DNA from 2 places in the Streptomyces sp. NPDC051218 genome. Region 2 is predicted to be linked to the other one. Evidence: riboswitches for the same ligand, from Rfam matches in the RefSeq annotation. Region 2 holds a riboswitch; the other holds the start of a gene.

Region 1 (3,400 bases), on a different contig from region 2:
CGTGAGGTGACCGCCGTGCGCCAGGTCCAGGCCGAGGATCGTGTCGCCGGGCTTGGCGATGGCGAAGAGAGCGGCCTGGTTGGCGGAGGCGCCCGAGTGCGGCTGGACGTTGGCGTACTCGGCGCCGAACAGGTCCTTGATCCGGTCGATCGCGATCTGCTCGGTGACGTCGACGTGCTCGCAGCCGCCGTAGTAGCGGCGGCCGGGGTAGCCCTCGGCGTACTTGTTGGTGAGGACCGTGCCCTGGGCCTCCATGACGGCGACCGGAGCGAAGTTCTCCGAGGCGATCATTTCCAGGGTGGACTGCTGGCGGTGGAGCTCGGCGTCGACGGCGGCGGCGACGTCCGGGTCCAGCTCGTGGAGAGGGGTGTTGAGAAGCGACATCAGGTGGTCCCTAGGGGTCTTCGGGGGGCTTCAGCTGCCGGAAAACTCGGTGTACTCGTCAGCGGAGAGCAGGTCCTTCGGCTCCTCCGTGATCCGTACCTTGAAGAGCCAACCACCCTCGAACGGGGCGGAGTTGACCAGCGACGGGTCGTCCACGACGTCCTGGTTCGCCTCGACGACCTCACCGGTCACCGGCGAGTACAGGTCGCTGACCGACTTGGTCGACTCGAGCTCGCCGCAGGTCTCGCCCGCGGTCACCGCGGCGCCGGCCTCGGGAAGGTCGGCGTAGACGACGTCACCGAGAGCGTTGGCCGCGTGCTCCGTGATGCCGACCGTCGCGACACCGTCCTCGGCGGCCGAGAGCCACTCGTGCTCCTTGCTGTAACGCAGCTGCTGGGGGTTGCTCATGACCTGAATTCTCCTGTACGCGGGGGAGTGCTGGTGAACGGGGCTGTTGTGCGGGGTGTCACTTCTGGCGCTTGTAGAACGGCAGCGCCACGACCTCGTACGGCTCGTGCGTGCCCCGGATGTCCACGCCGACACCCTCGGTGCCGGGGGCCGCGTGCGCCGCGTCCACGTACGCGATGGCGATCGGCTTGCCCAGCGTGGGGGAGGGGGCGCCGGATGTGACCTCGCCGATGACCTTGCCGTCGGCGACCACGGAGAAGCCCGCGCGCGGGATGCGGCGGCCCGACGCGATCAGACCGACCAGCTTGCGCGGGGGAGCGGTCTCGGCGCGCTCGGCGGCGGCCGCGAGCGCCGCGCGCCCCACGAAGGTGTCGGACCGCGAGGTCTTCTCGAACTTCACGACCCGGCCGAGGCCCGCGTCGAAGGGCGTCAGCTCCGCGGTCAGCTCGTGCCCGTACAGCGGCATGCCCGCCTCCAGGCGGAGGGTGTCGCGGCAGGAGAGCCCGGCGGGGACCAGGCCGACGGGCTCGCCCGCCTCCATCAGCGCGCCCCACAGCTTCTCGGCGTCACCGGGGGCGACGAACAGCTCGAAGCCGTCCTCGCCGGTGTAGCCGGTGCGGGCGATCAGCGCGGGCACGCCCGCGACCGTGCCCGGCAGACCCGCGTAGTACTTCAGGCCGTCCAGGTCCGCGTCCGTGAGGGACTTCAGGATGCCGGGGGACTCGGGGCCCTGGACGGCGAGCAGGGCGTACGCCTCGCGGTCGTCGCGGACCTCGACGTCGAAGCCGTCGGCGCGGGCCGTGACCGTGTCGAGCACGGTCTGCGCGTTCGAGGCGTTGGCGACGATCATGTACTCGGGGGCCTCGGGCTCACCGAGGCGGTAGACGATCAGGTCGTCCAGGATGCCGCCGTCCTCGGCGCAGATCATCGTGTAGCGGGCGCGGCCGACACCGATGGAGCCGATGTTGCCGACCAGCGCGAAGTTCAGGAAGTCCACGGCCTCGGGTCCGGTGACCGTGATCTCGCCCATGTGGGAGAGGTCGAAGAGGCCGGCCTTGGTGCGCACGGCGACGTGCTCGTCGCGCTCGCTGCCGTAGCGCAGCGGCATGTCCCAGCCCGCGAAGTCGGTCATGGTCGCGCCGAGCGCGCGATGCACGGCATCGAGTGCGGTCAGACGGGGGACGGTACTCATTCGTTGAACTCCCAGGGCATGACGGGCGAGGTCGGTCCTCCCCATCTGTCATCGGAACCTGAGAGGTTCACCACGACCCGGTCGTACGCACTCGTACGCCTCGTACATCTCATACAAGGGAGGTCGTGACTTGCACCTTGGGTGGGGCCGCCGGAGCGGCCCGCTTTTCAGATGTGCCTCGCCCGCGCGGTACGGGGCCTGAGAGATTCAAGGGAGGGACTTGCTCCTTCGGCGCCCCGGTGCGTCCTTGCGACGGCGACCGGGAACTCTCCCGCGCGGATTCAAACGGCCTGTATGGAGTTTGCGCGCACATCATTGCACGCGCCCTCGTCACAGGGCAGTGCCAGTCCAGTAATGCCCTTGTTCCGCATTACCTTCTCTTTACACTTGCCGGGGAAGCTGCGGTAAGCAGGTACGTGACCGCTATGGGGAGGCCGATCACGGTGCGCAGGACGAGCGTCTACGCGACCAACACAGGGGTGGCCCTGCCCAAACAGGCTGCCGCCCCCACCAGGGAGAGCTGTGGCCCCCTGCCGGCGGCCGTCGTCCGTGACCTGCGGCAGCGGACCGGACACAGTCCGCACCGCCTCACGTTCGGCGCGGGGGATCTCGTCGTCGTCTCCGGTCTGCCGGGCAGCGGCAAGTCCACGCTGATGAGCCGGGCCGTCGCGGGCCCCCGCATCGACTCGCAGGACACCCGCGACCGCTGGGCACGGCGCATGCCGGGCCTGCTGCCGTACGCGGTGTACCGCCCCGTGGTCCGCCTCGCGCACTACGCGGGCCTGCGCAGGGCCCTGCGCTCCGGCGAGGGCGTCGTGGTGCACGACTGCGGCACCCAGGCCTGGGTGCGCCGCTGGCTGGCCCGCGAGGCCGCGCGGCGCGGCACGACCCTGCACCTGCTGCTGCTCGACGTACCGCCGGACACCGCCATAGAGGGCCAGCTCTCGCGCGGCCGCGGCGTGTCGCGGTACGCCTTCGCGCGGCACCGCAGGACGGTCGGCCGGCTCGTCGGCGCCGCCGAGCGCGGTGACCTGCCACGGGGCTGCGGCTCGGCGGTGCTCCTCGACCGGACGGCGGCGGGTGTGCTGCGGGGGATCGGCTTCGGGGACTGAGCCGCCCGCCGTGAGCCGTCCGCCACGTTAGGGTCGTGCCGCAGGCAGAGCGGGACAGAGCAGGGGTTGGACAGATGGACATTCCGGCGCAGGCGCACGCCCATCCCTCCGGGGGATGGCCGGGCAACGAACTCGAAGAGGTGCTCGCGGCAGCCCTGGGCACCCCCGGCGCACCGCAGCCGTCCGCGGCGGCCCGCATCGTCGAGGTGCTCGGCCGCAGCCCCCTCTGGATCCCGCTGCCGAACGGCGGCGCCCCGGACAGCGGCACCCTCGACCTGACCACGCTGGAGATCGAAGGCCAGGC
Region 2 (3,400 bases):
ACTTCTCGACGCTGACGCGCTCCGAGACGCTGCGTGGGCCCACGGACGACCCCGGGGTGGTGCGGGAGGCCGCCGCGCGGCTCCTGGAGGCCGTGGACACCACCGGAGGCGTGAGGCTGCTCGGGGTGGGGGTCACGGGGCTCGCGGACTACACGCAGGAGGACCTGTTCGCGCAGGCGCAGGCGCAGGCCGAGGCCGAAGCCGTCCAGGCGCAGGAGACGCAGCGGGAGGCGGAGGAGGAGCGGGCCGGGGAGGCAGCGGCGGAGCCCATGGGGGAGACGGCGGCGGAGCCTGTTGTTCCGGTCGAGCGCCGGTGGGCCGCCGGGCTCGATGTGCGGCACGCCGAGTACGGGCACGGGTGGGTGCAGGGCAGTGGCCTGGGGCGGGTCACGGTGCGCTTCGAGACGCCGGAGTCGTCGGTGCCGGGGCGGGTGCGGACCTTCCGTACGGATGATCCGGCCTTGGAACCCGCGGAGCCCCTGCCCCTGGTGGCGTCTCCTGAGGAGCTGGAGCGGCGGTGATCCCGACCGGTCAGGAGTCTCCCTTGCCCGCGATCTTGCCGAAGTCCTGGTCCGGCGGCTGAGCTGTCTCGGGAGGCGTGATGTCCAGGCCGTAGTGGTGGTAGAGCTGCAGTTCCTGCTCGGGGGAGAGGTGGCGGCCGACGCCGAAGTCCGGGGCGTCCTTGATCAGGGAGCGCTCGAAGGGGATGCGCAGGGTGCCGTCGTCCCTGAGTTCGCTGGGCTCCAGGGGGACGAACGTGTCCCGGCTGAACAGACCCGTGCGTATCGCCGCCCACTCGGGGGCGCCGGTGGCGTCGTCGAGATAGACCTCGTCGATCGTGCCGATCTTGGCCCCGTTCCGGTCGAACGCCTTCCGGCCGATCAGATTGCGCGGATCGATATCGGTCTGCACGGGCCCTCCAACTGGTCGAGGCGTGTCGAAGTTGGGCGTAACTCATCCTCGTTCGTTCGTAATCACTACGAAAGAGCACTTCGGGGCAGGCGGCCACTCGAGGGATCGGCCGTGGCCCTCGCTGGTAGGCTGGCGCTTGGCTGCCGACCCCGTGCGGGAGAGCTCTCCGGTCGAGACACCGGAGGCGCCGAAGGAGCAACTCCTCCCCGGAATCTCTCAGGCCCCTGTACCGCACGGACGAGGTCACTCTGGAAAGTAGGGCGGGCGTCGGGCGGGCACGTTCGAATCCCTTCCTCACCGACGGTGAAAGCCGGTGCGACGCCTCTCACGGGGCACGGACCGGTGAAACTCTCAGGTTGAGATGACAGAGGGGGAGGCCGTCCGGGTACCCGTGCCGTGGTGCCCCTCGCAGGTCGCGTCAGACCAGGAGGCCTCCGCAATGACCGCCACTCCTCGCATCCCGCTCTCCCAGCTCGAACAGGGCATTCCCTTCGAGCAGCGGCACATCGGTCCCGACGTGGAAGCACGGGCCAAGATGCTCGCGCAGGTCGGATACGGCTCGCTCGACGAGCTGACCGCCGCCGCCGTGCCGGATGTGATCAAGAACGCCGAGGCGCTGAACCTGCCCGGGGCGCGTACCGAGGCCGAGGTCCTCGCCGAGCTCAAGTCCCTCGCGGACCGTAACCAAGTCCTTGATTCCATGATCGGGCTCGGTTACTACGGGACCTTCACGCCGCCCGTGATTCTGCGGAACGTCATGGAGAACCCGGCGTGGTACACCGCTTACACGCCGTACCAGCCGGAGATCTCCCAGGGCCGCCTGGAGGCGCTGCTCAACTTCCAGACCGTCGTCGCCGAGCTCACGGGGCTGCCGACCTCCGGCGCCTCGCTGCTCGACGAGGGGACCGCGGCCGCCGAGGCCATGGCCCTTTCGCGGCGCATGGGCAAGGTCAAGGACGGTGTCTTCCTGGTCGACGCGGACGCGCTGCCGCAGACCATCGCCGTCATCCAGACCCGCGCCGAGCCGACCGGTGTCGAGGTCGTCGTCGCCGATCTGAGTGAGGGCATCCCCGCCGAGGTCGCCGAGCGCGGTGTCGTCGGCGTGCTGATCCAGTACCCCGGTGCCTCCGGCGCCGTACGCGAGATAAAGCCCCTCATCGAGCAGGCGCACGAGCTCGGTGCCGTCGTCTCCGTCGCCGCCGACCTGCTGGCCCTGACGCTGCTCACCTCGCCCGGCGAGCTCGGCGCCGACATCGCCGTCGGCACCACTCAGCGCTTCGGTGTCCCGATGGGCTTCGGCGGTCCGCACGCCGGTTACATGGCGGTGCGCGAGAAGTTCGCGCGCAGCCTGCCCGGGCGGCTCGTCGGAGTCTCCGTGGACGCGGACGGCAACAAGGCCTACCGGCTCGCGCTGCAGACCCGTGAGCAGCACATCCGCCGCGAGAAGGCCACCAGCAACATCTGCACCGCTCAGGTGCTGCTCGCCGTGATGGCCGGAATGTACGCGGTCTACCACGGGCCCGAGGGCCTCAAGGCCATCGCGCGGCGAACGCACCGCTACGCGACCGTGCTCGCCGCGGGGCTCACCGCGGGCGGCGTCGAGGTCGTGCACGGCGCGTACTTCGACACCCTGACCGTGCGGGTGCCCGGCAAGGCCGAGCAGCTCGTCGCCGCGGCCCGCGAGGGTGGCGTCAACATCCACCAGATCGACGCCGACCACGTCTCGCTCGCCTGCGACGAGACCACCACGCGCAAGCAACTGACCGCGATCTGGACCGCGTTCGGGGTCGAGGCCGACATCGAGACGCTCGACGCCGAGACCGAGGACACGCTTCCCGCGGGCCTGCTGCGTGCGGACGAGTACCTCACGCACCCGGTCTTCCACCAGTACCGCTCCGAGACCTCGATGTTGCGCTACCTGCGCAAGCTGGCCGACCGTGACTACGCGCTCGACCGTGGCATGATCCCGCTGGGCTCCTGCACCATGAAGCTCAACGCGACCACGGAGATGGAGCCGGTCACCTGGCCCGAGTTCGGGCAGCTGCACCCCTTCGCGCCCGCCCAGCAGGCGCAGGGCTATCTGACGCTCATCCGTGAGCTGGAGGAGCGGCTCGCCGAGGTCACCGGCTACGACAAGGTCTCCCTGCAGCCCAACGCCGGTTCGCAGGGCGAGCTCGCCGGACTGCTCGCCGTGCGCGGCTACCACCGCGCCAACGGCGACGAGCAGCGCACCGTCTGCCTGATCCCGTCCTCCGCGCACGGCACCAACGCGGCGAGCGCCGTGATGGCCGGCATGAAGGTCGTCGTCGTGAAGACCGCCGACGACGGCGAGATCGACGTCGACGACCTGCGCGCCAAGATCGAGAAGCACCGCGACGAGCTGTCCGTGCTGATGATCACCTACCCGTCCACGCACGGTGTCTTCGAGGAGCACGTCGCCGACATCTGCGCCCAGGTGCACGAGGCGGGCGGCCAGGTCTACGTCGAC

The links. A riboswitch is a leader RNA that binds a small molecule or an ion and turns the genes downstream of it on or off. The one in region 2 is predicted to bind glycine.
Region 1: linked by a shared signal. The riboswitch ahead of gcvT (glycine cleavage system aminomethyltransferase GcvT) and the one ahead of gcvP (aminomethyl-transferring glycine dehydrogenase) in region 2 are both predicted to bind glycine.

What each region holds. Positions count from the first base shown of each region.
Region 1 is NZ_JBITEU010000012.1:257,211-260,610, reverse strand. Features, by position in the region: gene glyA (serine hydroxymethyltransferase) at 1-384, opposite strand, end outside; gene gcvH (glycine cleavage system protein GcvH) at 415-792, opposite strand; gene gcvT (glycine cleavage system aminomethyltransferase GcvT) at 851-1,984, opposite strand; glycine riboswitch at 2,162-2,268, opposite strand; gene ACIBCK_RS33300 (AAA family ATPase) at 2,422-3,096, shown strand; gene ACIBCK_RS33295 (enhanced serine sensitivity protein SseB) at 3,171-3,400, shown strand, end outside.
Region 2 is NZ_JBITEU010000002.1:9,802-13,201, forward strand. Features, by position in the region: gene ACIBCK_RS06390 (DNA polymerase IV) at 1-521, shown strand, start outside; gene ACIBCK_RS06395 (PRC-barrel domain-containing protein) at 532-912, opposite strand; glycine riboswitch at 1,057-1,154, shown strand; gene gcvP (aminomethyl-transferring glycine dehydrogenase) at 1,352-3,400, shown strand, end outside.